Regions from separate parts of the Staphylococcus simulans genome, predicted to be linked through region 1. Evidence: riboswitches for the same ligand, from Rfam matches in the RefSeq annotation. Region 1 holds a riboswitch; the other holds the start of a gene.
What was found. Region 1 has a riboswitch for FMN ahead of MUA87_RS06710 (ECF transporter S component). Riboswitches for the same ligand answer to the same signal wherever they lie in the genome.

Region 1 (16,309 bases):
AGTAGTTTAGCAGCTTTTTCTATCCAAACAGCAAGTGGTCACTACGCAGCAAGTAAAGCAGGATTTAATCAAGTATTAAACACATTAAGATTGGAACAGCCAGATTATCAAGTGACAGTAGTAAATGCAGGACCGATACGTACACCATTTCATGCTAAAGCAGATCCTACACTAAATTATGCTGCACAAGTTGATAAGTTTATGTTAGATCCTAATGTACTAGCGAGAGATATCATTTCTGCGATGTTAAAAGGAAAGGCTGAAGTTAATCGCCCTAAATGGTTGCACAAACTTTTGAAAATCTATCAATTATCACCAAGAACACTTGAAAGGTTGGCACCGCAATTATTTAATAATAAAAACTCATAATAAAAAGACTTGTCATATCCGTCCAAAATAGTTCTCAGTAACAACGTGACGTTATTTTGAGGAGATGACAAGTCTTATTCATTTATATTCCTATTTATGATTTAGTGGTTTAGTTGAGATGATTTGTATAATGTAAATCTTTTACGCGTTCTTTTGCGGCATGTAAACGTGTTAAATCCACATGTGTTTGATAATTCTTCACGTTTTCTTCTAGTTGTTCAACACTACTAGCACCTGCCACAATTGAACCTAAAACGTCTTGTGTTAATAAGTAATTGAAAGTGAGTGCTGATAAATTATTTTCAATTTCTTTAAGCGATGCGACTGTACTGCCAAGTTCTTGATAACTATAATCAAAAATACCATCCGCAAATTTTTGGTCTAACGCTGTATTGCTTTCAGCTGTCAGTAATCCTTTAAATAATGGTCCACGCGCGAGCATTTTAACACCTTTTTGATGTGCTTGTTGAATTAAATCTTCAGGACGATTATCAATCAAATTATACTGTGCCATCCAAGTGTCAATTTGACTGTGCTCTAAATAATATTTAATAACATTAGGGCGAATAGAAGAGATACCATAGGCACGAATTAATCCTTCTTGTTTTAATTCGTCAAAAGCACTGATTGTTTCATCAAGCGGATCTTCAATTGTTCCGCCATGTAATTGATATAAATCTATTTGATCGACACCTAAGTTTTTTAATGATTGTTTGACACTTTCTTTGATGTGTTTCTTAGAAGGATCCCAAAATGTCGTACCATCTGGTTGAAGGTGGTTACCGACTTTGGTTCCGATAACGATATCTTCTGAGTTTTGATACGGTTTCAAAATTTCTCCTACTAACTTTTCATTGATGCCTTTGTCATACATGTCTGCTGTATCAAAATATGTTATTCCTAATTCAATGGCACGTTCGATAATGGCTTGTGCATGTTTCTTTTCTGTACCAAGACTCATACACCCTAAACCTAATTCAGAAATCTCTAAACCGCTATTCAAAACATTCTTTTGCATGTTGTGACTCCTTTCGATACACTTTAATTGTCTAACACTGCTAGTTTATCAGTATTTCAATATAGTTAAAAGGAACGTGATTCAAATGGATTTAACAGAGAAAACATTAAATAAACAAACTATCTACAAAGGTAAAATTATTGAAGTAGATGTAGATGAAGTACAATTACCAAATGGCAAGACTTCAAAACGTGAAATTGTTAATCACACAGGTGCAGTTGCAGTATGTGCATTAACTAACGAAAACAAAGTAGTTTTCGTTAAACAATATCGTAAACCGATTGAACAAGTATTGTTAGAAATCCCAGCAGGCAAGTTAGAAAAAGGGGAAGAACCAAAATCAGCAGCTTTACGAGAATTAGAGGAAGAAACAGGTTATAAAGCGAATAGTTTAGAATTAATTGCTGATATTTATACCTCTCCTGGATTCGCAAATGAGAAAATCGCTATTTATTTCACTGACGATTTAGTAAAAGGCGAGGTCCATCTAGACCCAGATGAATTTGTTGAACAAGTAGAGTTGAGTCTCGATGAAATCAATGATTTAGTACAAAATCATAAAATTGAAGATGCCAAAACTTTAATCGCGTTACAACACGTATTATCACATTATAATCATTCTAAATAACAAATGAGAATGTGTTGCAATTTGCCTCAAATACTGGTAATTTATAAATGAGTCATTAAGTTACATTACAATGATAATAATTATTAGTAGAGGAGTGAGGCTTCCGTGGAAGAACGTTTAAAACGCGTGAAGCAACAGTTACAAAAATCATCCTACAAATTAACTCCACAACGTGAAGCAACGTTAAGAGTGCTTATTGAAAACGAAGAAGATCATCTCAGTGCAGAAGATGTCTATTTAAAAGTAAAAGACAAAGCACCAGAAATTGGTTTAGCAACTGTCTATCGTACTTTAGAACTGCTTGCTGAACTTAAAATCGTCGATAAAATCAACTTTGGCGATGGCGTTTCACGTTTCGACTTGAAAAAAGAAGGCGAAAAGCACTTCCATCACCATCTTGTATGTATGGAATGTGGTAAAGTTGAAGAAATTGTCGAAGACTTATTGCCAAAAGTCGAAGAAAGAGTAGAATCTGAATTTCATTTCAAAATTTTAGACCACCGTTTGACATTTCATGGTATTTGTCGTGAGTGCCAACAAAAGAAAAAAGAGAGTTAGTTTAGGTTAGAAGGTGAACGGATTGGAAACGAATTTTCAAAATATTATTGAGGAATATTTAAAGTTCATCCAAATTGAAAAAGGTTTAAGTGTTAACACCATTGGCGCCTATCGTCGTGATTTAAATAAATATAAAGCCTATTTAGAATTAAAAAAGGTTAAACATATAGATTTTATTGATAGAGAAACGATTCAACAATGTTTAGGATATTTACACGATGAGGGTCATTCCGCAAAATCAATCGCACGCTTTATCTCCACTGTTCGAAGCTTCCATCAATTTGCGCTCAGAGAACGCTATGCCGCAAAAGACCCGACAGTTTTAATTGAAACTCCGAAATATGAACGCAGATTACCAGATGTGTTAGATGTCGATGATGTTTTAGCGTTGTTAGAAACGCCGAATTTAGGAAAAAACAACGGCTATCGTGACAGAACTATTCTAGAGCTTCTTTATGCAACGGGTATGCGTGTAACAGAGTTGATTCATGTCAGAGTCGAGGATGTCAATCTGATTATGGGCTTTGTCCGCGTATTCGGTAAAGGAAGCAAAGAGCGGATTATCCCTTTAGGTGAAACGGTGATTGATTATTTGAAAAAGTATATCGAAACTGTTCGTCCGCAATTATTAAAGCGTACAGTTACGGACGTACTCTTTTTAAATATGCACGGCAAACCTTTATCACGACAAGGAATATGGAAACTCATTAAACAATACGGTGTCCAAGCCAATATATCTAAAAAGCTGACACCCCATTCATTACGTCATTCATTTGCGACACATTTACTAGAAAATGGGGCAGATTTAAGAGCAGTTCAAGAGATGTTAGGACATTCTGATATTTCAACTACACAACTTTATACGCATGTTTCGAAATCTCAAATCAGAAAAATGTACAACGAATTCCATCCACGTGCATGAGCCATGATCATTTGGTTCATGCACTATTTTTTATGTTTCAATTGGTTTTGTTTTAATGCTTCTAATCTTGCTTGTTCAACTTCATGACGATCTCTTAACAAGTGATGGTCGCAGATATAAGGAAGTGTATTAATTTGATGCATAATTGCATAATCAGGATAAATGCGTTTGATTTGTTTTTTCATTGTTGATAGTAAAGGTAATTCTACTGGTTTAAATAGTAGCTCCTGATTAGTACTTTCAATTAACTCACGTAATAACATTAGATAACTTCTGCTTTCTAATCCTAATTGATCTAATTTAGCATAATTCGCATGAGCAACTCGATAAGCACGATTAAATAATGTATGTGCACCTTTATAATTTGCGCGTCTATAGTGATAGCATCCGGTCGCACACAAAATTAAACTCACAACAGCGTCTTGTTTCGTGAAATGAGATTGAGCTTTCCATGCGTCTTCTAAAATATCATGGCACAAAAAATAATGTTGTTTAGTGTGGAACTGATAGTAAAACTCGATTAATGCTTGTTTCATCTGTTAAGCGCTCCTTGTTTCTCGTTTAATTCTTATAATGATTGATGTATAATATTGTACTGAATGACAAATGCGACTTGCAATTAAAGGAGATACAAATGGATGTACGAAGTTAAACTAGATGCTTTTAATGGGCCGCTCGATTTATTATTACACTTGATACATAAATATGAAATTGATATTTATGATATTCCCATGAAAGCTTTAACCGAACAATATATGAATTATATTCATGCGATGAAACAATTAGAAATTAATATTGCAAGTGAATACCTAGTTGTAGCATCAGAGCTGCTTATGATTAAAAGCAAAATGTTATTGCCGCAACAACCAGATCTAGAAGATGAAGACTTAGACGATCCTCGTGAAGATCTAGTAGGAAGATTAATAGAATATCAAAACTACAAAGAATATACTGAATTTCTAAATGAAATGAAAGTTCAAAGGGAACAGTACTATAGTAAACATCCAACTGACTTAAGTCATTTAGAAACTGCAGAATTATGGGATGAAAACCATACGATTGACCTGACTGAATTAATTATGGCGTATCAACGTATCAAGACTAGAGCTTCATTTGACACGCCGAGACAAGTTACTATCCAAAAAGAAACATTTACGATTGAACAAGCGTCAACACAAGTGTCTGAACGTTTGGCAAAAGCAACGTCATTTAATTTCTTCAGTTTGTTCACTTTTAAAGAGACAACAGAGCATGTCGTTACACATTTTCTAGCAATTTTAGAATTGTCTAAATCAGGCATTATTCAAATTACACAAGATAAAGAATTCGCAGACATTAATATAACTCGAGGTGTAAATTATGGCGCTTAAGCAAATCGGAATATTAGAAGGTTTATTATATACAGCAGGGGATGAGGGGTTAGAAATAACTCAGCTGCAAGACATATTAGATATCTCTGAGGAAGAATTGCTTGCATTAGTAGCTGACTATGAATCACCCGGACTCATGATTCATCAATATGGAAACACATTAGTTCTGACAACTAAACAAGCATTAGCTGATTATATCGAACAACTTGTGAAGCAACAATCTAATATGAAACTGTCTCAAGCAGCCATGGAAGTCCTTTCAATCATTGCTTACAACCAACCTGTCACAAGAAGTGATATTGAAGTCATACGAGGAATTAATTCTGATGGTGCTGCCAAAACATTGATTGCTAGAGGGTTAATCGAAGCTAAAGATGAAGACAATTCAAGAAGCCAACAATTATATACTACGCCGCTATTCTTAAATGTATTCGGCATGAAAAATATAGATGAATTACCAACGACCGAAGAAGAGGAAGAAGAAATAGAATCATTCTTCAACAATTTAATTAACCAAAAAGGAGATAATAATGAGTAAAGAATTAGAGAGATTACAAAAACGTATCGCAAATAGCGGTTATACGTCTAGAAGAAAAGCAGAAACATTAATTACAGAAGGTAAAGTTAAAGTGAACGGGGAAACTGTAACTGAATTAGGTACTAAAGTAAAACCTTCAGATAATGTTGAAGTTGAAGGCGTTAAATTAGAACAAGAAGACAAACTTTATATTTTATTCTACAAACCAGCACAAGTTATCACAAGTGTATCTGATGATCGAGGCAGAACAGTCGTAACTGATTATTTCGAAGACTTAGAAACACGTATTTATCCAGTTGGCCGTTTAGACTACGATACATCTGGATTGCTTATCTTAACTAATGATGGCGAGTTTACAAACTTAATGACACATCCTCGTTATAAAATTAAAAAGAAATATGTAGCTAAATTAAAAGGTTATTTGATGCGCGATGAAGTGAAACAACTTGAAAAAGGAATTCAATTAGAAGACGGAAAAACACATCCAGCAGAAGTTAAAATTAAAAATCAAGATAAAGAAAAAAATACAACACTTGTTGAAATTACAATTTCAGAAGGTAGAAATCGACAAGTACGTCGTATGTTCGAACATTTCGGTCATGAAGTAACAAAATTGACGCGTATTGAAATGGGTGGTCTGACATTAAAAGGCTTGAACGCTGGAGAAGGACGTGTCTTAACGCCACATGAAGTAAAAAAACTTCGCAATTTAGCCGCAAATGGTTAAAACTTGTAGCAACAGCATAAAAGTTTGTGAAATTATGCACAAATTATGTTAATCTATTTTTATTCACAAGGTTACAATTAACTTGTTGATATATGCTTATGTTATAATATGCTTTGTAGTGAAAAATCGTCTTTTTTTACAACCTTTATATATAATAAAAATACGAAGACGATACTCAAATTATTAAATCCGAGAAAGTTATGACAGATATTTTATCAATACAGGAAATCATTCATGATGTTTATGATGTTTTAGGACTTGTCTGTCTATCTTATTGGACAACTATTGTTGAATGCTCATATGGGAGGTACATAAAATTATGACAAAAATTCTTGTCGTTGATGATGAAGAAAGAATTCGCAGACTATTAAAATTATATTTAGAACGAGAATCTTTTGATATCGAAGAAGCTCGAGACGGCAAAGAAGCATTAGATTTAGCTTTAAATCATGACTATGCTTGTATCTTGTTAGACTTGATGCTTCCCGAAATCGATGGTATTGAAGTTGCAAACCGTTTGAGAGAGTACAAAGAAACTCCAATCATTATGTTAACTGCAAAAGGGGAAGAAACGAACCGTGTAGAAGGATTTGAATCAGGTGCAGATGATTATATCGTCAAACCATTCTCTCCAAGAGAAGTCGTACTTAGAGTAAAAGCTTTATTACGACGCACGCTAACAGCAACTTCAGATCAAAATGAACCACATGCTAGAGATTTAATCGAATTTAAGCATTTGGTTATTGATAATGATGCACACCGTGTACTTGCAGATGGTACACAAGTCAATTTAACACCTAAAGAATACGAATTATTAATTTTCTTAGCGAAAACACCTAACAAAGTATTCGACCGTGAACAATTATTAAAAGATGTTTGGCATTATGAGTTCTATGGAGACTTGCGTACTGTAGATACTCATGTTAAACGACTCAGAGAAAAATTAAACCGTGTCTCAAAAGATGCAGCTCAAATGATTCAAACTGTATGGGGCGTTGGTTATAAATTTGAGGTCGACAACAACGATGAAACGACTCAATAATGTCGTCATAAAACTGTGGTTAACTATTATTTTAATAGTAACGACAGTTTTAATTTTACTTAGTGCTGCATTAATCACATTCATCCAACAGTATTATACGCAAGATACTGAACATTCTTTAGTCAACGATGCACATCGTATCAGTAATCTGCTAGAGGAGTCAGATAATAAATCATTAGCTATCAAACATAGTAAAATGCTTATCGAAGGCCCAAGCGGTTTGATTATAATGAAAAATAAAAAGGATGAATATTATAACTCACATTCAAAATTCAAAGAACAAATGATGGATGTGATTCAAAAAGATAAAGACTTTGCGCAAGTATTTGACAATAAACAAAAAGCATCTGAACATATTAAAATGACTGTTGATGGTCAAAAACATACGTATGTTTTAGTAGGATATCCAACAAAAGTTGATAACACACATCCTAATGGTGCAGTCTTTATTTACCAAGACCTAAAAAGCATCGATGATACAAATAATGTTATTACCATTATCATACTTGTTACAGCGGTTATTTTCTTAATCGTGACCACTGTATTCGCATTCTTCTTATCATCACGAATCACAAAACCGCTTCGCCAACTCAGAACCCAAGCAACCGGCGTTTCTAAAGGCAATTATTCTTTAGTGAACGATATTCATACAAAAGATGAAATAGGTGAACTCGCACACTCATTCAACCTGATGAGCAATGAAATCCAACGTCATATTGATGAAATCTCAGCTTCTAAAAATATTAGAGAAAGTTTAATCAATTCGATGGTTGAAGGTGTATTGGGTATTAATGAAAATAGGGAAATCATCCTATCTAACCAACTCGCTCAGCAAATGGAAAATGAGCTTGATGGAGAAAACAAAGCATTATTCGTTGAACAAATGAATAATACTTTCACAGATAAGGAAACACAGTTTGAAGAATATGAAGTCAATAACCGTTATTATGTGGTAATTATGAGTTATATTGATCAATTCCAACCAAACGGCAGCAGTGGTATTGTCGCAATCATTCGAGATATGACAAATGAACACAAACTGGATCAAATGAAAAAAGACTTTATTGCGACAGTTTCACATGAACTCAGAACACCAATTGCCTTATTGCAAGGTTATACGGAATCGATTGTAGACGGTGTAGTTTCAGAACCTGAAGAAATTAGAGATTCGCTTTCTATTGTCTTAGATGAGACACAACGTTTGAATCGATTAGTCAATGAGTTGTTAAATGTTGCGAGAATGGATGCTGAAGGCTTATCTATTCACAAAGAAGTGCAACCTATCAGCCAATTGCTTGATCGCATGCAGTTGAAATATCGTCAACAAGCAAGTGAATTAGAAATTGATATAGATCTCGCGCCAGAGACACACAACCAATTATGGTTCTATGATTCGGATCGAATGGAACAAGTACTTACAAACCTAGTCGATAATGCGACAAGATATACTGGTCCTGGAGATTCCATTAAAATCACAACTGGCGAAGATGATAATTACGATATTTTATATATCTCAGATACTGGCAGTGGTATTGCACCTGAACATGTAGAATTAGTTTTCGATAGATTCTATAAAGTAGATGCTTCTAGAAAACGCGGCAAAGAGGGAACAGGACTTGGTCTATTCATCAGTCGTATGATTATTGAAGCACAAGAAGGTACAATTAATTTAACGAGTGAATTAGGTAAAGGCACGACTTTCATTATTAAATTACCAAAACCACATCATCATGAAGCATAATCATTTAACTTGGGCGAAACGCCCAAGTTTTTTTATTTTCCTAGTTAAGCAATCGGATTGAACTTTTAAGATAAATCGGCTACAATAAATAGGAAAATAAAATATTAATGAAATTCATCTTCGGGGTCGGGTGCAATTCCCAACCGGCAGTAATTTAAGCCTGCGACCTGTATTTATCGATTGATAGATATGGCTGATCTAGTGAGATTCTAGAGCCGACAGTATAGTCTGGATGGGAGAAGATGGAGGGTTTATTTGTTGTGCAATGAAATCCTCCTATTCACGTAGATGAATGGAAGGAGCCTTTATGAATCAACAAAACAACAAACGTTTCATCGTCATAAGTATGTTGAGTGCAATTGCTTTTATTTTGATGTTTATCAAATTTCCTTTACCATTTTTGCCTCCGTACTTAACTTTAGATTTTAGTGATGTACCTGCTTTATTAGCAACCTTTATTTTTGGACCTATAGCAGGCATCATCGTCGAATTGATTAAAAACTTATTGAATTTCTTATTTAACATGGGAGATCCAATTGGGCCTTTAGCAAACTTTGTAGCAGCAGTAAGTTTATTATTAACTGCGTACTATGTCAGCAAAGCGGTTAAAAGCCGCTTCAATATCATCATTGGCCTCATTGTAGGTACAATCGTCATGACATTGGTATTAAGTGTTTTAAACTACTTCGTATTATTACCGCTTTACGGTATGATTATGAACTTAAGCGATGTCATGAAAAACTTAAAAATCATAATAGTATCTGGTATTATACCGTTCAATATTATTAAAGGTATCGTAGTATCTATCGTTTTCTTATTGTTATATAAACGATTAAAGAAAGCACTGCGTTATTAATAACAAACTAAAAAACCCCCGGAAATATTTTTCCGGGGGATTTTTTAAGACATCATCTGTCTTGTTTTATCAATCTATGTTGAGCGAAGACAGCCAACTGGTCTCACGATTGATACTATTCGAATTTTAATGCATCACCATCAAACGGTTCGTCTGCAATTTTAATAGAATCTGTTGGGCAACCTTCGTCTGCATCTTCTAAGTCTTCGTATAATTCTTCTGGAACAGGCGCTGTCCCTTCATTATCATCTAAGATAACATAAGCAATACCTTCATCATCATAATCATAAATGTCAGGTGCTGCAGCACCGCATGCGCCGCAAGCAATGCATGTATCCATATCTACAATCGTATATTTAGCCAATTTACTTCGCCTCCTTCTCTAAAAATGCTACACTGATAACGTAATTTATATTTTAACACCAGTTTATCTTTTTTCAATACTATAAGTCATAGGTGATGATGGATTTGAACGAAATAATTCAATACATAAAAAAACATGCATTTCATTATAAAACTGACAAAAGTATCTACAATATACTGATTGGTGCTAAAACGCATCAAACCTACTTTGATGCATGTAGCCAACAACTTTTATCATTATATCATAGTCAACCTGATTTAAAATATACGTCATTCGAACGAATCTATCATCAGAATAACGAAGATTTATCATCAATTCCGTTAAAAGTTTCAACACGTTATACCTTTGAAAGTATCCAACAGACTTTTCAAGTTTTGCAGTTGTTAATACAAACCATTTCATTCAAACAACATCACACGCTTTCTTTTATACCCGTTTCAGAAATCAGTAAAGTACAAAAGCGAGTAAAAACTATTTATTTTAAGCTTGAAGCACAGCAAAGCTTAGATGCATTTAAAACAGAGATATATCAGCTTTTCGAACTATTAAACCAAGCACAGCCGCGTTCTATATTGCATTATTTCTTACAAGGTTATGATGAAGTCATGTATACGAACCAACAAGTCAGCTTAATCGAAAATTTAAAAATGTCAGAGTTAGCCATCATTAAAATGAATGATTTAGTCGAGATGATGCATTTATTGGAAGATCAAGAGACTTTTCCTACCTTGCACCAAGCTATTATCTTACCTGCGCTTTCTATCAATACTAAAGATACATTAAAGTTAGTAAATGACGGTTTATCGTTAGAAGCAATTGCACAAAAAGAAGGCGTAAAATTAAATACAATTGAAGACCATATCATTGAGCTATATATTAAAGGATATTTTACTGATTACAGCTTGTATTTGGATAAGGAAGATTTAAATGAATTTAAAACATTTTATATTGACCGCCAAGAAGAACGATTACGAAATTTTAAGGCAGCGTTTCCTAATATGAGCTATTTCGAAATTAAACTTGCGATTACCATATTAGCGAGGGAGGGGATTTGATGCTGGAAGAAGCTTTAAAAAAATGGTTTGGCTTTGATTCATTTAAAGAAGGTCAAAAACCTATTATCGAAAATGTATTGAATCATCAGCACACTTTAGGCATTTTACCTACTGGTAGTGGTAAAAGTTTGTGCTATCAACTGCCGACTTATATTAAACAAAAACCCACACTTATCATTTCTCCTCTAATTTCATTAATGGATGATCAAGTTATGCAGATGCGAAAGAACGGAGAGCGTTCTGTCAGTTACATTCACTCTGGTATGAGTTATGAAGAAAAGATGAAGAATTTAAAACAATTGAAATCATCAAAGTTTATCTTTTTAAGTCCTGAATTCATCTTGCATCAAGATAATATTAAATGGATTGATTCGATAGATTTAGGTATGATTGTGCTTGATGAAGCACACTGTATTACAGAGTGGGGTTATGATTTCAGACCGCATTACGCGTTAATTGGCAGAATCACTAAAAAATTTCCAAAAGCGACATTGCTCGCACTGACTGCGACTGCACCATTACATTTACAAGAGGATATAGAAGATATCGTACAGACAAAATTGAAGGTGGTCAAAACCAAAATGAGCAGAGATAATATTATGTTATCTCATCTCAACTTTGAAAATAACGCCGAGAAAAATGAATGGTTAAAATCTTTCATAGAACATTCAGGACCAACTATTATTTATGTATCTTCAAAGAAAAAGTGTAGGGAACTAGCGCAAATGATTTATGATGAAGGTTACCTTACCGGCATATACCATGGTGATTTATCATATCAAGAAAGACAAACTGTACAACAACAATTCATACAAAATAAAATTCCTATGATTGTCGCAACAAGTGCATTTGGCATGGGAATTAACAAACCTGATATCCGCACAGTCATTCATTATCATTTACCGGTCAGCCCTTCAAGTTACCTTCAAGAAATTGGTCGTGCCGGAAGGGATGGACAACTTAGCCAAGCTATCAGTCTTTATCAACCAGACGACTATTTCTTATTAGAAACTATTCTTTTTGCGGATATCATAACTGAAGCTGATATTGATGCATTTGATCAAGGTGCCAACTTACCTGAACAAAAGGCAGAAATTCTTGATGTTTTAGCAACTCAATATACAATCGAACAAATAAAAACGATTTTCTCAATCTCAGAACAACGCAAAAAAGAAGGGTTATTAACCATGATGGGATACAAAAACTTAACAACTTGCAGACGTCATTATTTAATGTCATATTTCGGAGAAACGATCACTCCGACAGAAAAATGTTGTGACAATGATAATACAATTCAACCTATAAATGTATTAAATAAAAAGAAAGTCGCAAGAAAAATGGATTATTTAGAAAAATTAAACCAAATATTTACTTAATATTAATCATTATCCTTTGATTTAATGTTATGGTTAGTGAATAACCACTTACATCCTAGAGATATTAGTAGAAATAATATAAACTTGTGACAACGTAGTTAAATGGATACTTTATTTTGAAAAACAAGTTGCAGATAGGGTATAATTCTCTTTGCTTAGTATGTATTGCAAGTTATAATTAACTTACAAGATGTGTTTTTCAACCTCTTCATTTAGGGTATGAACACTACATATGTAAATAAAAATATTTTTAATATAGAAAGGATGATGACGTTGTCAAACAACAATTTCAAAGATGATTTTGAACGCAACCGTCAATCGATTGATCCTAAACCATCTCATAAAAAGCCTGATCATTTAGACGAGTCAGTTGACACAGAAACAAATCATCAAGAAGAACCTATAAAAGAAAAGCAGGAACAACATTTCCCACCGAGAAACGCGCATAAAAGACGTCAAAGAAGACGTGCTACTGCAACACATCAACGTGAAGAAAAAACAGAAAAACCAAATGACTTACATAGCCAAGAAGAAGAACCAACGAAAAAAGAGTCAAAAGGTCATATTTCTGAAACTGTAAAAGGTCAACAAAACGGCAAGAAAAAAGATGCAGGTACAGCAGCAGGCAGTGTTGGCGGCGGTATTATCGGTAAAGATTTAGAAAAAAATCATGAAAAAGCTTCTGAAACTAAAGAAGATAAGAAAGATAAGGATATCAAAAAAGAAGAACCCACAAATACTGAAAAAGACAACTCTGGTAAAAAAGCTGCAGCTGCTGGTGCAGCTGGTGTAGCTGGAGGCGCTGCTGCTGGTAAAGCTGCTCAAAAACATTCTGATAAGAAAAAAGATGAAAAACAAAAAACTGAAGAGCAACCTAAAGAGAAAGACACAACAAAAAAAGACAACTCTGGTAAAAAAGCTGCTGCTGCCGGTGCAGCTGGTGTAGCTGGAGGCGTTGCTGCTGGTAAAGCCGCTCAAAAACATTCTGATAAGAAAAAGGCCGAAAAACAAAAAGCTGATGAACAACCTAAAGAGAAAGACACTGCGAAAAAAGACAACTCTGGTAAAAAAGCTGCAGCTGCCGGTGCGGCTGGTGTAGCTGGAGGCGCTGCTGCAAGCAAATCAGCGCATGCAGGTACTGGAAACGGAGGCGCAGGTAATGGCGGTTCTGGCAATGGTAGTTCCGGAAACGGCAGTGCTGGCAATGACGGAGAACCTCCTAAAAAGAATAAAGGCGGATTAAAAAAATTACTTCCTTTACTTTTAGGCTTATTATTAATCGCAGCTATCGCAATTTTTGCTGGTTTAGCATTAACAGAACAAGGCAGTCATAAAGCACAAGACGACAACAAAGTTGCACAAAAATCGGATAAAGACAAAAATAAAGATAAAAATGAAGATAAAGATAAAAAAGCAGCAGACAAAAACAAAGATAAAAAATCTGATAAAGCAAAACACGATCATTCTAAACATCATGCCGCTTCAGATTCAGAAGCAACTGACGAATCACAAGCACAAGATCAAGACCAAAATGCTTATGATCAACAACAAAACGCTGCACAAAACCAAAACGGTCAATATAATCAAAATCAGCAAGGTCAACAAAACAATCAATACAACCAAAACCAACAAGCGCAACAAGCACAACAACATAATCAAGGTGGCCAAACACATACAGTATACGGTAAAGAAAACTTATATAGAATTGCAATCCAATATTATGGTGAAGGTACACCAGAAAATGTTGAAAAAATCAAACGTGCAAATGGTTTAAGCAACAATAATATTTCAAATGGACAACAACTAGTTATTCCACAATAATGATAGTAGCCTCACTACAAAATGGTAGTGAGGTTTTTTCTTTCATTAATGCTTCACAATTTCTAATCTTTCTTAGATGAAAAAAGATGAATACCTTTTAAAAATTTGTATGACTGATATAATATTAGGGGTGTGAAGAAGGAGGTCAACTGTATGCAAACAGTAGAAAGTATCATTATCGGCGGCGGACCTTGTGGGTTAAGTGCTGCGATTGAACAAAAGAAAAAAGGAATTGAAACATTAGTAATAGAAAAAGGGAATGTTGTAGAGTCTATTTATAATTACCCTACGCATCAAACATTCTTTTCTTCTAGTGATAAATTAAGTATCGGCGATGTACCATTCATCGTTGAAGAGTATAAACCAAGAAGAAATCAAGCGTTGGTGTACTATAGAGAAGTTGTTAAGTATCATCAATTAAATATTCATGCATTTGAAGAAGTGCTTACAGTTAAAAAAATGGGTAAACGCTTCACAATTACAACAACTAAAGATACGTATCAATGTCGTTTCTTGACTGTTGCGACAGGCTATTACGGTCAACATAACGAATTGGAAGTAGAGGGTGCTAAATTGCCAAAAGTCTTCCATTACTTCAAAGAAGCACATCCTTATTTTGACCAAAACGTTGTGATTATTGGAGGTAAAAACTCAGCAGTTGATGCGGCGCTTGAACTAGAAAAAGCAGGTGCAAATGTGACAGTACTTTACCGTGGCTCAGATTATTCATCAGCAATCAAACCATGGATTTTACCTAACTTCGAATCATTAGTAAGACATGAAAAAATCGATATGCATTTTAATGCAAACGTGACTAAGATTGATGAGGATAGCCTAACATTTGAACAAGAAGGCGAATCTTATACAATTCCTAACGATTATGTCTTTGCGATGATCGGTTATCATCCAGACTATGACTTCTTACAAACGATTGGTATCGATATTAATACAAATGAATTCGGTACTGCACCTGTGTATGATAGAGAAACCTACGAAACAAATGTAGAAAATTGCTATATTGCAGGTGTTATTGCAGCTGGTAATGATGCAAATACTATTTTCATTGAAAATGGCAAGTTCCACGGTGGCATTATTGCACAAAATATTGTTGCTAAAAAACAAACACCGCTTGAATCTTAATTCAATACTCAAAAAACCGAGAAACAGTACTAGCTTCTTCTCGGTTTTTAGTTATATCCAATTATACTTGTGCATCAAAGTATGCTTTAAGTTGTTCTTTATCATAATGATTGCTCATCGCAACAAGGAGCTTAAGACGTGCTTTTTGACCATTCAAACCGTTTGAAAAGATGACGCCTCTTTGTGCTAAATCGTATCCGCCGCCTTCGTAAGCATAGATAGGACCAACAATACCGTTAAATGATCTTGATACCAGGATTACAGGAATACCTTTATCTAAACAAGCCATTAATCCTTTTAAAGCAGTAGGGGGTAAATTACCTTGCCCAAGGGCTTCAACTACAATACCGTCAACTGCTCTTTCACTGTAAAACAAGAAAATATCACTCGGCATATCCATATAAGCTTTAACAATAGGTACATCTAATTTCGGATTGATTTTATCTAAAATTTTATGTCTGTACGGTTTATGGTGAAACTGTACACTCGTTTTTGTTAATACACCTAATGGTCCATGGTTAGGACTTTGGAAAGTATTCGTATTTGATGTATGTGTTTTAGTTACATTTCGCGCAGTGTGAATTTCATCATTAAATACAACCATTACACCTTTATCAGATGAATCATCTGAAGCAGCCACACGAAGTGCTGAAATGAAATTATACAATCCATCTGAACCGATTTCGTTAGAGGAGCGCATTGCACCTGTGATTACAATAGGTTTGTCAGTTTGTGTAATTAAATCTAATAAGTATGCTGTTTCTTCTAAAGTATCTGTACCATG
Region 2 (16,309 bases), 260 kb from region 1:
CATGATAGAAATTCAATAATGTCGTTGCACATAAACAAATCACTGCACCGCTCATAATCGTAATAAAACCACCGAGCTTATCAAAGAAAAAGCCACCTAATAAGTTCCCGACAACCATACCTAAAGAGTTGATCATTAAAACCATTCCGGCAGTCGTCAAACTCTTCCCTAATTCCTGACTCATATAAATCGTATTTAAAGGCCATAAAAAACTAGCACCCATAATATTGATGGCCATACCAATAACTAACCACCAAATGGATTTAGGCATATTCATACTGTTCCACCCGCTTTCTATTCTTTTTATCTTTTTCTCAGGCAAAAACGTTCTGTATTTTTACCAATAAAAATTTCGCAAACAGAGACAAATAACTGTAAGCGAAACGTGTTTAGGATTTATATTGAATTGAATTTTGGATTTTGCAACCAAATCATCTTACTATAATTTTCAAATGAATAAAAGACCTAATTCGGATTTTCTCCTCAACATGTCCCTTCAATTTATGGTAAAATCTTACAATGGATTAATTTAAGAAAGGAAAATGTCATATGGGTCGATATTTTACGTATGCATTTGAAGATAAACGTTATCATACATGGAATTACCATTTAAAAAATAGATTCGGACAAAAGATATTTAAAGTCGCATTAGATGGAGGCTTTGATTGCCCAAACCGAGACGGCACTGTTGCACATGGCGGTTGCACATTCTGCTCAGCTGCAGGAAGTGGTGACTTTGCGGGAAATCGTGCAGATCCGATTGATGTACAATTTAAAGAAATTAAAGAACGCATGCATGAAAAATGGCATGAAGGTAAATATATTGCTTATTTCCAAGCCTTTACAAATACACACGCACCTGTCGAAGTGTTAAAAGAAAAATTTGAACCTGTGTTGAAAGAACCTGGTGTTGTCGGCTTATCCATTGGAACAAGACCTGACTGTCTTCCTGACGATGTGGTTGAATACTTAGCGGATTTAAATAAACGTACGTATTTATGGGTGGAATTAGGATTACAAACCGTACATCAAGAAACTTCCGATTTAATCAACCGTGCACATGATATGCAGACATATTATGATGGTGTTGCTAAATTGAGAAAACATAATATTAACGTGTGTACCCACATTATTAATGGTTTGCCTGGTGAAGATTATGACATGATGATGGAAACAGCAAAAACTGTCGCACAAATGGATGTTCAAGGTATCAAAATCCATCTATTACACTTACTTAAAGGCACACCGATGGTAAAACAATATGAAAAAGGCATGTTGAATTTTATGTCACAAGAAGAATATGTCAACTTAGTTTGTGATCAATTAGAAATCTTACCACCTGAAATGATTATTCATCGTATTACAGGCGATGGTCCAATTGATTTAATGGTTGGACCAATGTGGAGTGTTAATAAGTGGGAAGTGCTGAATGCGATTGATGCAGAATTAGCACGTCGTCATTCCGCACAAGGTGAACATTATCAACCTGTAGAGAAAGTAGAACAATCATGAAAGTAGAACGTATTTTACCTTTTGCGAAGTCATTAATTATCTCTCACATCAATGAAGCTAGCACAGTAGTAGATGCTACGTGCGGCAATGGACATGACACATTATTTTTAGCCCAGCATGTTCCAAAGGGGCATGTGTATGGGTTTGATATACAGGAAGCGTCTATCAAAGCAGCACGAGAGAAAGTAAAAGATTATAACAACACTACTTTGATCTTAGATGGACATGAACATGTATCACGCTACATCAAACAAGAAGATTTGCCGATTGATGCGGCAATCTTTAATTTAGGATACTTGCCTAAAGGTGATAAACATATTGTGACGACTTCTGAAACTACTATACAAGCCATTGAGTCACTTTTTGAAATGTTAGCACCAGAAGGTATTATTGTAATTGTGGTTTACCCTGGCCATCCTGAAGGTCGAATAGAAAGCAATGTTGTCTTTGAATATCTTCAACAATTCGATCAACAAAAAGCACATGTCTTACAATACGGTTTTATTAACCAACAAAATAATCCACCTTATATTTGCGCGATTGAAAAAAGATAATATCTGAGTATAAAAATAAGAGCAGTTACCGCATAATGCGATAGCTGCTCTTGTATTTAAACTTAGTTAAATAATTTATCTACACTTTTAGTTGTTTCTTTTAATACTTCTACAGAGTGGCTAAACTCTTTAGTTTCTCTTTCATTTAAAGGTGTTTCATAAATTTTCACTGCACCTGCACGGTTTACAAGTGTTGGTACACCGATGTAAACATCTTTATGACCGTATTCACCTTCTAAGTAACTTGAAACTGTTAATACAAGATTTTGGTTACGTAAAATGGCTTTAGAAATGTGTAATAAGCCCATTGCGATACCATAATAAGTTGCGCCTTTAGCTTTAATGATGTCATAAGCTGCATCACGTGTATTTAAGAAGATTTCTTCAATACGTTTTGCACGTTCAGGATCACCATTTAAAATATCATATAAATTTTGACCTGCAATACTTGCTTGTGACCATACTGCTAATTCTGAATCACCATGTTCACCAATAATGCTAGCATTAACACTTTCAGGTGCTACACCGAATTCTGCACCTAATTCATATTTGAAACGTGCTGTATCTAGAATTGTACCAGAACCGATAACACGTTCTTTTGGTAAACCAGAAACTTTTTTAGTGACATAAGTAAGCACATCTACTGGGTTAGCAGCAATTAAGAAAATACCATCAAAACCGCTGTCCATAATTTGACCCACAATTGATTTGAAGATTTTAGTATTTTTTTCTACTAAATCTAAGCGTGTTTCACCAGGTTTTTGGGGTGCACCTGCAGTGATAACAACTAAATCAGCATCTGAACAATCAGCATATGAACCTGCTGTAACGATAGATGGTGATTCACCATAAGGCATACCATGGTTTAAGTCTAGTATATCGCCTTTTACTTTTTCTTCTACTAAATCAATAATTACTAATTGATCAGCAACACCTTGTGCTACCATAGCGAATGCATAACTAGAACCTACTGCACCATCGCCTACTAAAACTACTTTATTCGCTTTTACATTACTCATATTACTTACCCTCTCCAATTTAGAATCGCTTCTATGTGATTTATTTCACATATACAAGATACCAATTTCAGCCTATAAAATCAATGCGAAATGCTTGGAAATTTTACACATTGTAAACATTTACCGACAATACAAAAGACGCTGTAATGGTAAAGGTTATTACAGCGCCTTTTTGATTAAATTTCAATTTGATCATCAATGTCATTTGGTATAAAACCTAATGCATTGACTTTGTTATTTAAATAACTAAGGATATAATGCATGACTAGCGGACGCTCTGGTTCATTATGAATTTCATGGTAGAGTCCTTCCCATGCTTTATAATAAAGTTCGTCTGTTTTTACACGTTTTTTGATTTCTACAATCGCATCGGTGTCTAAAATTTGATCTTCTTTCCCATACATTAAGCACATTGGGATACTTTGGATGTCTTCTAAATGTTCTAAAGTCTTTTTCATGACATGAACAACTTCTTTATACCAATGGTAAGATACTTTTGTCAGCATCAAACCATCTTCTTTAGTTTCTCTTATAACTTCTTCATTTCTTGTTAAATGCTCTGGTTCAATGCCTACATTAAAGCGCATATCTTTAACGCCTGCACCAATATTAGATGTAAATAGATTTTTGCGTGTTTTAGCATTTGTCTTAAACGCAACTAATGGCGAAAGTAAAATAATACCTTCAATCGGCAACTCAGTTCTTTCCATTAAATTTAATGTAATCAAACCGCCTAAGCCGACACCCATTAAAAATGTAGGTAATTTATATTCACTCGCTATTCTCAACCATTCCAAGATATGTTCGTGATAGACTTCAAAGTTGTCGATTTGACCTTTATTAGATCTTGAAGTTTGGCCTTGTCCAGGCAAATCACCCATAATCACATGATATCCATTTCGTCTGAGTGATGTAATCACATAGGCATATCTGCCTGTATGTTCTAATATATTATGAGCAATAACTATGACACCTTTTGCTTCACTTTCTGTTTCCCACTTCCACATATCAACGACTACCCTTCTACTGAATTAATTACTATTATTGTATCAAAACGAACCGATTAAAATCTATTTAGAACTGACATATATACTCAACTGAATTAAGGATAACCTTTTTAGTATTGTGTTCTTTTCTCATATCGATTACATAATTTACTATTAGTGTTATTTATAAATAAATAAGTATATTTGTATATTGTTAACGTTTTCATACATTTATGAAACATGATACACTATTTTTAACAGAGTTGTATGGGAGGAATTTACATGCCATTAGTCAAAGATTTTTTTATCAGTTTATCAAATAACACTTTTTTGAACCAAGCAGCACGAAAATACGGACCTATGTTAGGTGCCAGTAAAGTAGTTGTTGGTAACTCGATTGATGAAGTTATTAAGACAATCCAAACACTTAATGATAAGGGGATTACGGTGACTGTCGATTGTCTTGGTGAATTTGTAGATTCAAAAGAACAAAGTATTAAAGAAAAGAAAATTATTTTAACTGTACTACAAGCAATTTACGACAACAATTTAGACGCACATATTTCTCTTAAAATCAGTCAATTAGGCGCAGAGTTCGATGTAGATTTGGCAGAACAGAACTTAAGAGAAATTGTAGAAAAAGCAAAGTCACTTGGTAATATTCATATCAATATTGATACCGAGAAATATGCAGGCTTATCAAATATCCTCTACGTATTGGATGAATTATCAAAAGATTATGATAACATCGGAACAGTAGTTCAAGCTTATTTATATTCAGCCGACAATATGATTGAAGATTACCCGCACATTCGATTACGTTTAGTCAAAGGTGCTTATAAAGAAAATGCGTCTATCGCCTACCAAACTAAAGAGGACATCGATGAGAATTACATTAAGCTTATCGAAAAAAGACTGAAAAGTGCGAAGAATTTTACATCTATCGCTACACATGACCACAAAATCATTGATCATGTTAAAAAATTCATTAAAGAGAACAACATAGATCGTGATAATTTCGAATTTCAAATGTTGTATGGTTTCCGTTCAGAGTTAGCTTATGAAATTGCCGAAGACGGTTATCATTTCTGTATCTATGTTCCATTTGGCGAAGATTGGTTCGGATACTTTATGCGACGTTTAGCTGAACGTCCGCAAAATTTAAATTTAGCTGTCAAAGAATTTGTGAAACCTAAAACACTTGCTGTAGGCGCTGGCGCAATTGCTGCAGTTATTGGTTTAAGTTTCGGTCTCAAAGGCTTAAAGAAACGCAAGTAAATACTGTATTCATGAAAAAGGCAAGACCACTATCGGCCTTGCCTTTTGTCTGTTATTTTTAATTCAAAAACACTTATTGAATTGATTTTAATAAGTTTGCCATTTCAATTGCAGCCATTGCTGATTCTGCACCTTTATTGCCTGCTTTTGTACCTGCTCGTTCGATTGCTTGTTCAATTGTCTCAGTTGTTAGTACACCGAAGACTACTGGCAACCCTGCTGTATCACTCACTTTTGATACGCCTTTTGCAACTTCATTACATACATAATCATAATGAGATGTTGCTCCGCGAATGACACAACCCAATGTAATCACTGCATCATACTTATTTGTTTCTGCTAATTTTTTAGCAGCTAGTGGAATTTCAAATGCACCTGGTACATATGCTACATCAATATTATCATTTTCTACTTCATGACGAACTAATACATCTTTAGCCCCTTCTAATAAGCGACCTGTAATAAAATCATTAAAACGACTCACAACAATACCGATTTTTAAATCTTTACCTAATAGTTTACCTTCAAAGTTCATGTTAATTCCTCCAATAATATCGTTAAAATTTATTAAATCATGTGTCCCATTTTTTCTTTTTTCGTTTGCATATAATCATGATTGTGACTACATTCAGGTACAATCAGTTCAATTCGCTTTTCAACTTCAATACCATAATGTTTTAACCCTTTGAATTTTTCTGGGTTATTACTTAACAAGTTCACTTTTTCAATGCCGAAGTGTTTTAAAATTTCAGCAGCATGATAATAATCTCGTAAATCTTCTTCAAAACCTAATGCTAAATTTGCAGTGACTGTATCGTGACCTTGTTCAATCAGTTCATAGGCTTTCAGTTTATTAATTAAGCCAATGCCTCGACCTTCTTGTGGTAAGTAAATCACCATACCGTCGTGTTCATCGATGTATTTCATTGCTGCTTCTAATTGAGCACCACAGTCACAACGTTGACTATGGAAAATATCACCTGTCAGACAAGATGAATGAATACGTACATTTTCAACGTTTTGAATGTCACCTTTAACAATTGCTACAATTTCATCATGTGAATAATCTGATTCAAATCCATACATATCAAATGTACCGAAATCTGTAGGTAGTTTTACTTTAGCTTTTGCATGCATGTGCTGTTCATGCAATTTACGGTAATGAATCAAAGATTCAATGGTAATCATTTTTAATTGATGTTTTTCTTTAAATGCTTGGAGTTGCTCACCTTTAGCCATTGTGCCGTCTTCATTCATGATTTCACAAATGAGACCTGCTGGTTTTGAGCCTGTCATACTTGCTAAATCTACAGCCGCTTCCGTATGTCCTGGACGTACTAGAACCCCGCCGATTCTAGCAATCAATGGAAATAAATGACCTGGTCGATTAAAATCTGCACTTGTACTCTCATCATTAATCAAAGCTTTAGCTGTCAGCATTCTCTCAGCAGCGCTGATACCTGTCGTAGTATCGATATGATCAATACTTTCAGTAAATGCTGTACCAAATGCATCGCTGTTATCTTTAACCATCGGCTCTAAATTTAATGAGCGTGCGATAGAAGGAGCTAGAGGTGCACAAATTAAACCACGTGCTTCTCGTGCCATAAAATTGACTGTATTTTCATTCATCAATTCCGTTACAGCTACTAAGTCCCCTTCATTTTCTCGGTCTTCATTATCCACAACAATAATACTTTCACCTTGTTTTAGTGCTTCAACTGCACTTTCGATATCATCAAATTGCATTTCTGAACACTCCTCTTAGAATCCGAATTGCGCTAATTTATCTGGCGTTAATTCAGTATTTTGATTTGAAATTGCTTTTTGTACATATTTAAATAACATATCCGCTTCCAAATGCACGGTATCACCGACACGCTTTTGACCTAAAATCGTTGCGCGTTTTGTTTCTGGAATTAAATGAATATCAAATTGGCCTTCTGCTAATCTGAAAATCGTTAAACTTGTTCCATCAACCGTGATTGAACCTTGTTGAACCATTTGGTCAGTAATAGATTTAGGACATTGTATGGTCATGATATTAGAATTAGATGACGGTCTGATTTTTAGTACTTTTCCGACTTCATCGACATGACCTAACACAAAATGGCCACCAAATCTGCCCTGACTCGGCATAGCACGTTCAAGATTGACCGAGCTGCCTTTAGTCAGTTGATTGAGATACGTTTTATTTTCTGTACCTTTGATAACATTCACATCAAAGGATTTCTGATTAAAGGAAGTTACTGTTAAACATGCACCATTGACACTGATTGAATCGCCGATATGCATATCTTCTAAAATTGTTTCACATGCTATCGAGAGTTTTATGACATTTTGTTCTGTCACAAGGCGATCAACCGTACCGATTTCTTCTACAATACCGGTAAACATGAAATCACTTCTTTCTTAATACAACTTTGATATTTTGATCGATGATTTCAGAATGGTCAATTTCAAATTGAGGAGTTTGTTCTAAAGGAAGTACATTGTCAGTTTGATAAAACTGATACTTGCCAGAACCTCCAATTACTTTCGGGGCGTAGTAAATAATCAGTGTTTGGACACACTGTGATTGGAGAAATTGTGAAGTCACTTTAGGTCCGGCTTCTACATAGACTGAGCCGATACCTCTTTGATATAAATCTTTTAAAATAGTTTCAATAGAACAATCATCTAATACAATGATTTGAATATTAGACCCATGCTCTTTTGTTTTTAATTGTGTATTTTCTGTATACACAAGCACAGGTGTCAGTTGATCAGTAAATAAAGTTTGTGTGAAATCCAAATGACCGCTTCTCGCTAACACCACACGTACAGGCTGTCTTTCTCCTTCTAACCTTACCGTTAAACTCGGATTGTCAGCTTGTACAGTACCTGCACCGGTTAGAATAGCATCATGTCTTGCTCGATGTTTAAACACATCCTGTTTCACACCTGGATTTGTAATCCATTTACTTTGACCGTTATCTGTCGCTTGCTTTCCATCTAAACTGACACTCACCTTTAAAGTTACTTCAGGTATCTGTGCTTGTTTAGCTTTGAAAAAATCTGTATACATAGCTTCTGCTTGTGCATCATGCTGATATTCCACTTCTATACCTGCTTCAGTTAAAATCTCATCACCAGGTGAATCTAAAGTTATATCTTTCATCGCATATACAACTTTTGAAATACCTGCTTCAATGATTTTATTGACGCAAGGCGGTGTAGAACCAAAGTGTGTGCAAGGTTCAAGCGAAACATAAATCGTTGCGCCTTCTGCATCTGCACCTGCCATATCTAAGGCTTGTACTTCCGCATGACGTTCACCTTGTTTTAAATGCGCACCTAAACCGACAATTCTGCCTTCTTTAACCACGACAGAACCAACAGCAGGGTTCACACCCGTTTGGCCTTCAGCCATTTTTGCTAATGCAATCGCATTTTGTAAAAATCGATTCAAACAATCACCTCATTAAAATAAAAAAATTCCGTCACCTAACTAAAGAGGCAACGGAAAAATGTATCATCACCGTATTTAAACAGAGTCCACCCATGTTAAAAATCGCTAACACAAACTAGACTTCACTTAAATACGCGTTTTAAATCATATTTAATGACGTCTTGATTCTTTCTCCCATCCAGACTTTCACTGTCGGCTCTAGATTCACACTAGATCAGCCATACTCTAAAATAGAGTACAGGTCGCAGGCTTATGTTTTTACTGCCGGTTGGGAATTGCACCCTGCCCCGAAAGAATTTTATGAAATTGTTTCTGAATCGAACGAGCAATACTTTGCTCATATATTTATCATAGCTTATTTTAATTTAACTGACAATAATTATTACTTAATGATTATCTATTCTCCGAATGAAATTCATATAAACTATTAACCGCTTGTACAGATTGACGCACAATCATATTGACACCATTTCGTGCTTGGTTGATGCCATTGGTAATCTGACCAATCGCAATTAAGTGTGGCAGTGTTCCGTATCTCGGGCTGATGACTTGATTTGTTTCAGGCACAATTTGAATGCCGCCCATCGGATGCGCTTGCACAATTTGTCTATTCGCAATATCAATTAAAAAGCCGTCATCTTCATCTAAATCTTTTAATTGTGTTCTAGGTCCAGTCGCATTAATCACAACATTATATTGTTCAGTTTCGTTTGAATCTTTATATTTGAAAACAAAGGTATCATTTTCTTGTACAACTTTTTCTAAATCTTTTTTGATTAACAAGTGTCCCGCTTCTATCTCTTCTATAAGCAAACGTGCTGTGCGTGGCGGCATTGGGTTGGAATTCGCTTTTAAAATCGGCATGTAGCGTTTCATAAACTCCCTTTGATCTTCAATGCTTAAACTATTCCAAATCCAGTTCATATTTTCTTTTATCGTTTCTAATAAACTTTGGAATACACCTAATATTTCTGGGTGAGCTAAATCATATTTTAAATCTTTAATTGGGTCGCCGACTTTTCGATTGATAAGCTGTTGAAGTGGGATATTCAAATCCTCACACTCTTGCTTAAAGAGATGAATAGCAGTCTCTAGTGGAACTACACCAAAATGAGATTTAATAATCTGATTAAAGTTTTCTTTAGTTAGATACTTTAATGTAATTTCTGGCATTTCCCCTCTGACACTTGGCAACTCTCCACGTCGACTCACAGCCGTCAATGGCAAGTTAGGATGATGCTTCACAACATAACGAATAACATCAAGACTAGATAAACCTGTTCCGATTACTGCGATATCATCCGTATCTTCCACTGTATTTAATGTTTCATATGTGGGATAAGGTGATTTAATAAATCCTTTTAATCCTTTTAACTGGTATGGGTCATGATACGCCATCGTACCGACTGTCAAAAAGACATAGTCATATTGACGACATGCCTCTTGTTCATGATTGGTACAAATAAAGTATTGAATATGCGCATCTTTTTCAAAACCTTTTTCCAAGTACATTTCAGTCGCTTTTTCAGTAATAATATGAATATTGTCATACATGTCATTAAATTTATCGAGGTAACTTTTCATATAATGTCCAAAGACAAATCTTGGTAAATAAGTCGCATTCTCAAATTTAAAATCATTTTGTTGTTGATACCAACGATAGAATTCTTCCTGATCTTTAGAATTTAATGACATATCCTTACTTGGTAAATTAATTAGTAATTGTGAGCTGTCATTTTGAAATGGTACACCTTGTCCCATATTTTTAGCATTGTCATAAACATCAATGTTTAGTTCTTTGAAATATGGGTGCTGTTCTAATTGTCTTAAAATACTGACACCTGCAGTGCCCATTCCGATTATTGCAACACGCATACAAATAACCTCCTACTCTTCCTACATAACTACCCTGTTTATTGCTTCACCTTCTATTATGCAACAAACAAAAATAAAGCGAAACAATTAAATCACATTCATTTAATCATTTCGCTTTAAACTATATATTATATTGAATTATTATTGATGTTCTTTGTCATCTTTATAAACAAATAACTTGTAGTATTTACCTTCAGTATTAATCTTTTTATAGAAATCTGCAATAAGTGATGCGTTGCTTTCTGCCCATTTGATATCTGTTGCATATTGGTGTTCACCAGGATTCTTAGGATTCCATCTCATACTATATAACGTATTTTGATCTGGATTTGATAAGAAGTGCTTATGAATAAATTCTGCACCACCATCAATCGCTTTTTCTGGTGTATCCCAACCATGTTTTTTAGCATATTCAGCACCCGTTTTAATCGGGTCTTCATCTAATGCGCCGACACCATAGAAGTTGTAGTATTTTTTACCATCAATTTCTACACCTTTTGATAATTCACTTTTTACAGCACCTGTTTCCAAGATAGCATGTGAAATTAAGTATACTTCATTTACTTGTCGTTTTTTAGCTGCATGAATAAAGTCTTCAGTATGTGCTAATAATGTAGGTCTGTCAGCAAGCATACGCTTGATTCTATTTTTATCGATACCTTGATATTTAGATAAATCTAAGAATTGATACTTTTGAGTTTTATCATCGATAAATTTTTCACTGTCCATGGCTTTCTTGATCTCTGTTCCTGTAGCATCATGCCATCTATCATTTTTGTCGGAAACTTGTTGGCTTGTATAGTTATTAATTTGTTTTTTAGCTGCTTGATTCAGAGTTACGTCCAAATGTTCAACTGTTTCTTCTTTTTTAACATGTTTAAACAATATTTGGTCGGAAATCATAGAAAAGAAAATATAACCTGTCACAGCCAAAATAACAAGCAGCCCTATTATTGCGAAGATAGAGCCTTTCTTGTGTTTCGTCATAATTACACCTCTTAGGTCAAGTTAAAGTGAACTGCTTAACACTATGTAACACGGTGTTAAAGCTTCTCGGCGCATTCATGATGACTGATTTATTTCTTACCGAGCTATCCCCATAGTTCCTACGGTTTTATAACACTTAAAAATTATTTCGTTTTGATTCTAAATCTTAACACTTTTTGCAGTGTATCACAATTTAGAGTTATCCAACCACCATTCTATCATATCTTATTCCATAGAACGTGCTTGAAGTCAGAATGTAATATTGCTGTATTCTTTCAATAACATTTCTATAACCTCAGTACATGATTCGTGCAAAATAACATCCTTCAAATAAAAAACAGCCTATTTATCTACAGACATTTCTGTAATAAACAGGCGAATACTAGCTTTCGTTTTTAATTATTCCGGGCGTTTGTACTCCATAATTATAAAACTAGCTGCTTCTGATCTATTCTTATAGTAGTAACGGTTCAAATCGATTGTACCTTCAATTTTGCCATCACGATACATCATTTCATTTGTCATATTATTAATCATTACAAAATCTGAACTATCTTTAATCATATCCAATTCATCATGGCGTGCGAAAAAGTGTTCTAAATTCAAGTGTGCGTAATCCATGGAATCCTCCCATCTATTAGTAAATTATGTTTAATCATGCTTATTATGTCGAAAACTACAATTTATTTTGTTAAATTATTTAATTCTACCCTTCTATTTAACACCTATTTTGTACATTTAGCAAATGAAAGAATTAATCCGCTTCGTTAAACTCAAACCAACCAGAAATAATATGTTATGTACAAAGATTGAAAGTGTGAAGTGATGAACATAGAGACATTAATCATCCGACACCAGGGTATCATTTATGCTTTATTAAAAAGATATAATATTAAGTATGATATTGACGAATATGCCCAACTTTTATCCATCAAAATGTGGTCATTATTACGACAATTTGATACGTCCATTCATAATAGCATGAGCGGTTATTTATTTCAAAGGCTGAACTACTATCTCATCGATTTATTTAGAAAGAAAAGTAAAGTTTTAGAAGAGAGTAATCAAGCAATCATCTCCGATATTAAAGATGCAAGTGATTACTCAGATTACAATTATCTCACGCAGTTGATCGCATCTGAATATTACTTGCTGCTTAATGACTATGAACGCATGTGGTTGAATTTAAAATTATGTGGTTATAAACAGTTCGAAATACAAACTTTGATGAAGAAGTCAGCGACTACAATCAGAAAGTATCAAATGCAAGTTCGCCATAAACTTGCACCTTTAAAACACTTTCTTAAAGGAGAGATGTCATAATGGTTGTTTGTGAACGTCCAAGAATTTTATATTTCACTTCCTACCCTCATCACACTTTCCAAATAGAATGTGTTTACAACATGTTTCATGGTTTAACGAAAGTGCCGTTAAAATCTTATATGAATGCATTATTAAGACGTGAATCACCTCAATCTAAATATGCATCATATGAATTGAAACAAATGCTCAATATTCGTAAACACTTGCCATTAATCGTGAATCAACAAACCATTTTATTCCCTATACAGAATAAACGTGCACCTATCCAGTACTTTGTAAATGGTTTGGAAATCATAGGTCTAAAACAAGAACGCTATACGACAAGACTGATCTTTAAAAATGGTGTGCAGTTAGTCGTAAACGCCCATTACTCATTTGTGCATCGTAAGTGGTTAGAATGTATCTTCTTACATTTTATGACTTTTCATGACGCTGATTAAAGCGATTTTCTAACAACTTTTTTGTAAAGAATGCTGTAACGATTTTCATTAAAATACTTGCGACGATCAGCGATATAATGCCACCTATTAGAATTAATGCTAATTGTACAAGTGATAAATCGACTTGTGGATTTACAAAATATTGAACGACACTTAAACTCGTTAGTAAACCAAATAAAAATAAACCTAGTAATAATGCATTGATAAGTAGCATCCCAACAATAATTAAGAATAGTGAGGCTGTCCCTTGATGACGCTTTTTAAAGATATGCGTTCTTAAAAATTGATTTGAAAACTTGATAGGCTGTTTATAAGTTAATGTATCAGTCTGATCGTTTTCTAAATCCTTTAAAACTTGGTTCAACTGATCTTTTTCTTTCTTATTTAGGAACCAAAGTTGCTTTTTTACTTTAGTTTCAAATTGCTCTTTTTTCACGACATCTATACACCTGCCTGGTAAAATTTTAAAAAGAGGCAGAAATAACTTTACGATAAGGACTGATACCTTGGTAAAGATTATTTCTGCCTTTATTTTATACTAGAATCAATTATCATGATACTAGATTTCTCATTTAATTATAGAATTGAAAGTCCTGATTTTTGAATATCTTTCGCAAATCCTTCAACAGTATCTACTGATAATTCATTGATATCTCTGCCGATATTTGGAATTTTGCTGATAACGCCTGCTGGGCATGTGATAATATCTGCACCAATTTCATCTGCTTGAATGACATTAAATAATTCACGACAACTTGCCCATAATAATTTTACGCCTTTTTTAGAATGTGTTACTTCTACAGATTCTTTCATTAGTGGTAATGGATCCACACCAGTGTCCGCAATACGTCCTGCAAAGACAGAAACATAAGTTGGAACACCTTCTGTGACTGCATCTGTAATTTCTTTAACTTGTTCTAAAGTGTATACTGCAGTTACGTTTAATTGTACGCCGTCAGCTGATAATCTTTTAATTAAAGGAATTGTAGACTCACCTTTTGTATTCACAATTGGAATTTTAACGAAAACATTTTTACCATATTGTTTTAAAATTTCCGCTTCTTTTTCCATTGTTTCTAAATCATCCGCAAATACTTCAAATGAAATTGAAGCATCTGGAATTTCTTTCACAGCTTCCTCAGCGAATGCTTTATAATCTGTAACACCTGCTTTAGCCATTAAGCTCGGGTTTGTTGTGAATCCGTCTACCTCGTTATTTTTGTAAGCTTTTTTCATTTCTTCAATATCTGCACCATCCGCAAATACTTCTACATTCAAATCTGCTTTTACCATAAAATAAGTGCCTCCTTATTACTGTTAACTTTCAATGCTGTCTAAAGTAACTTGATTATAACATTCCCCCGTTTAAATCGCGATTGATTAACTCACAGCAGAATTGTTAATAAAGGTTTAAAAAAGAAACCACAACCCTCTAAAATTTTATGATATTATAAAAGAATGTACAGAAACGGAGGTCATCATGTCACGGTCAAAACTTTATTTTTACCTTACTATAATCCTTATTATCATCAGTTTTAACTTTAACATGTATAATCCACTGTTAAACGAGCAGTTTCATTCAATTGCGAAAAAAATAATTACAAGCAGTGTTGTTAATGCAATTATCCTAATTATTGCGATCATTTTAGCAGATAAATCTATTAAACATTCAAAAGAACGTACAGATTGGATTCGTAAAGCCAGTAAAATATTACCTATCATCTTATTTATAGTGATTGTTATTCATATCGTTACTTCTTTAATCTCATTTGGTATGATTAAATTTTAATTGACAATCCACTATAACAGTAGCATTATTTATATATTAAAAATGTAACGAGGCGATATTTTGCAGTATTTATATGTGTTCGTAGGAGGCGCACTAGGTGCCTTGCTGCGATTTGTCTTTTCACAATTAAATCATGGCCAAGGATTCCCAATCGGAACTTTTATTGCTAACTTAGCGGGTGCCTTTTTTATGGGTTTAGTCTCCGTCTTGGTAATTCAAACTTTTAAATCTAATCCTTTACTTAAAAAAGGAATTACAACTGGATTTTTAGGTGCATTAACCACGTTCTCTACATTTCAATTTGAACTGGTAAAAATGTTTGAACATCAGCAATATATTTTACTTTTTGTCTACGCGATTTCAAGCTATATTCTTGGTTTAGCAGTATGCTATATCGGTAGTAAAGCTGGAGGTGCCTTAAGTCATGAGTAACCTTTTATTAGTAATGCTTGGTGGCGGTTTAGGCGCTGTAGTCCGTGCAGCTGTCACAAATAGCTGTTCAAAACTATCTACTCAGCTGCCAATAGCAACGCTTATTGTCAACTTAGTAGGCAGTTTCTTAATCAGCTTGCTATCAGGTATCGCAATTGCACAAGCTTGGTTGTCTCCATTGATTATTGTAGGATTTTTAGGTGGTTTAACTACATTCTCTACCCTATCACTGGAATTAACCAATATGTTGACCACTAAGTCACAACGTATGCTTTTTATTGCGTATAGCTTTTTACAATATGGATTATGCTTTATCGCATGCCTAATCGGTTATGTTATCGCATAAAAGAAGCGTTATCTTTTACAACTCACTGTAAAGGGTAACGCTTCTTTTTGATTAATATGATTTATAAGATGGTACATCTGCGTCTATACTTTTATTTTGATTTAATAGATCTATACGTTTCATTTGGTCATCGGATAGCTCAAAGTCAAACACGTTGATATTTTCTTTAATGCGTGAAGGTGTAATGGATTTAGGAATCACAATAACATCATGTTGAATATGCCATCTCAATACAACTTGCGCAGGTGACTTCTCTACTTCGTCAGCGATAGCTTGAATTGTTTCATCTTTTAAGATGTCGCCGTTCATAAATGGTG

Region 2: linked by a shared signal. The riboswitch ahead of ribD (bifunctional diaminohydroxyphosphoribosylaminopyrimidine deaminase/5-amino-6-(5-phosphoribosylamino)uracil reductase RibD) and the one ahead of MUA87_RS06710 (ECF transporter S component) in region 1 are both predicted to bind FMN.

What each region holds. Positions count from the first base shown of each region.
Region 1 is NZ_CP095100.1:1,422,894-1,439,202, forward strand. It holds gene MUA87_RS06655 (SDR family NAD(P)-dependent oxidoreductase) at 1-369, shown strand, start outside; gene MUA87_RS06660 (aldo/keto reductase) at 479-1,387, opposite strand; gene MUA87_RS06665 (NUDIX hydrolase) at 1,473-2,015, shown strand; gene fur (ferric iron uptake transcriptional regulator) at 2,121-2,573, shown strand; gene xerD (site-specific tyrosine recombinase XerD) at 2,596-3,495, shown strand; gene MUA87_RS06680 (DUF309 domain-containing protein) at 3,519-4,031, opposite strand; gene MUA87_RS06685 (segregation and condensation protein A) at 4,134-4,865, shown strand; gene scpB (SMC-Scp complex subunit ScpB) at 4,855-5,403, shown strand; gene MUA87_RS06695 (pseudouridine synthase) at 5,396-6,130, shown strand; gene MUA87_RS06700 (response regulator) at 6,450-7,172, shown strand; gene MUA87_RS06705 (ATP-binding protein) at 7,156-8,913, shown strand; FMN riboswitch at 9,026-9,161, shown strand; gene MUA87_RS06710 (ECF transporter S component) at 9,221-9,769, shown strand; gene MUA87_RS06715 (ferredoxin) at 9,885-10,133, opposite strand; gene MUA87_RS06720 (helix-turn-helix domain-containing protein) at 10,232-11,188, shown strand; gene MUA87_RS06725 (RecQ family ATP-dependent DNA helicase) at 11,188-12,564, shown strand; gene MUA87_RS06730 (LysM peptidoglycan-binding domain-containing protein) at 12,832-14,385, shown strand; gene ypdA (bacillithiol disulfide reductase YpdA) at 14,539-15,525, shown strand; gene MUA87_RS06740 (asparaginase) at 15,587-16,309, opposite strand, start outside.
Region 2 is NZ_CP095100.1:1,165,428-1,181,736, reverse strand. It holds gene MUA87_RS05510 (MDR family MFS transporter) at 1-277, opposite strand, end outside; gene MUA87_RS05505 (tRNA modification radical SAM protein MnmL/YtqA) at 550-1,512, shown strand; gene MUA87_RS05500 (tRNA 5-(aminomethyl)-2-thiouridylate-methyltransferase MnmM) at 1,509-2,066, shown strand; gene MUA87_RS05495 (L-lactate dehydrogenase) at 2,129-3,085, opposite strand; gene MUA87_RS05490 (alpha/beta fold hydrolase) at 3,262-4,092, opposite strand; gene MUA87_RS05485 (proline dehydrogenase family protein) at 4,354-5,349, shown strand; gene ribH (6,7-dimethyl-8-ribityllumazine synthase) at 5,423-5,884, opposite strand; gene MUA87_RS05475 (bifunctional 3,4-dihydroxy-2-butanone-4-phosphate synthase/GTP cyclohydrolase II) at 5,917-7,098, opposite strand; gene MUA87_RS05470 (riboflavin synthase) at 7,114-7,746, opposite strand; gene ribD (bifunctional diaminohydroxyphosphoribosylaminopyrimidine deaminase/5-amino-6-(5-phosphoribosylamino)uracil reductase RibD) at 7,751-8,800, opposite strand; FMN riboswitch at 8,963-9,099, opposite strand; gene MUA87_RS05460 (FAD/NAD(P)-binding protein) at 9,194-10,675, opposite strand; gene MUA87_RS05455 (peptidoglycan release complex glucosaminidase SagB) at 10,817-11,662, opposite strand; gene MUA87_RS05450 (hypothetical protein) at 12,062-12,283, opposite strand; gene MUA87_RS05445 (sigma factor) at 12,488-12,985, shown strand; gene MUA87_RS05440 (hypothetical protein) at 13,066-13,425, shown strand; gene MUA87_RS05435 (hypothetical protein) at 13,400-13,861, opposite strand; gene MUA87_RS05430 (transaldolase) at 14,002-14,718, opposite strand; gene MUA87_RS05425 (hypothetical protein) at 14,906-15,214, shown strand; gene crcB (fluoride efflux transporter CrcB) at 15,275-15,646, shown strand; gene MUA87_RS05415 (fluoride efflux transporter FluC) at 15,639-15,992, shown strand; gene MUA87_RS05410 (aldo/keto reductase) at 16,044-16,309, opposite strand, start outside.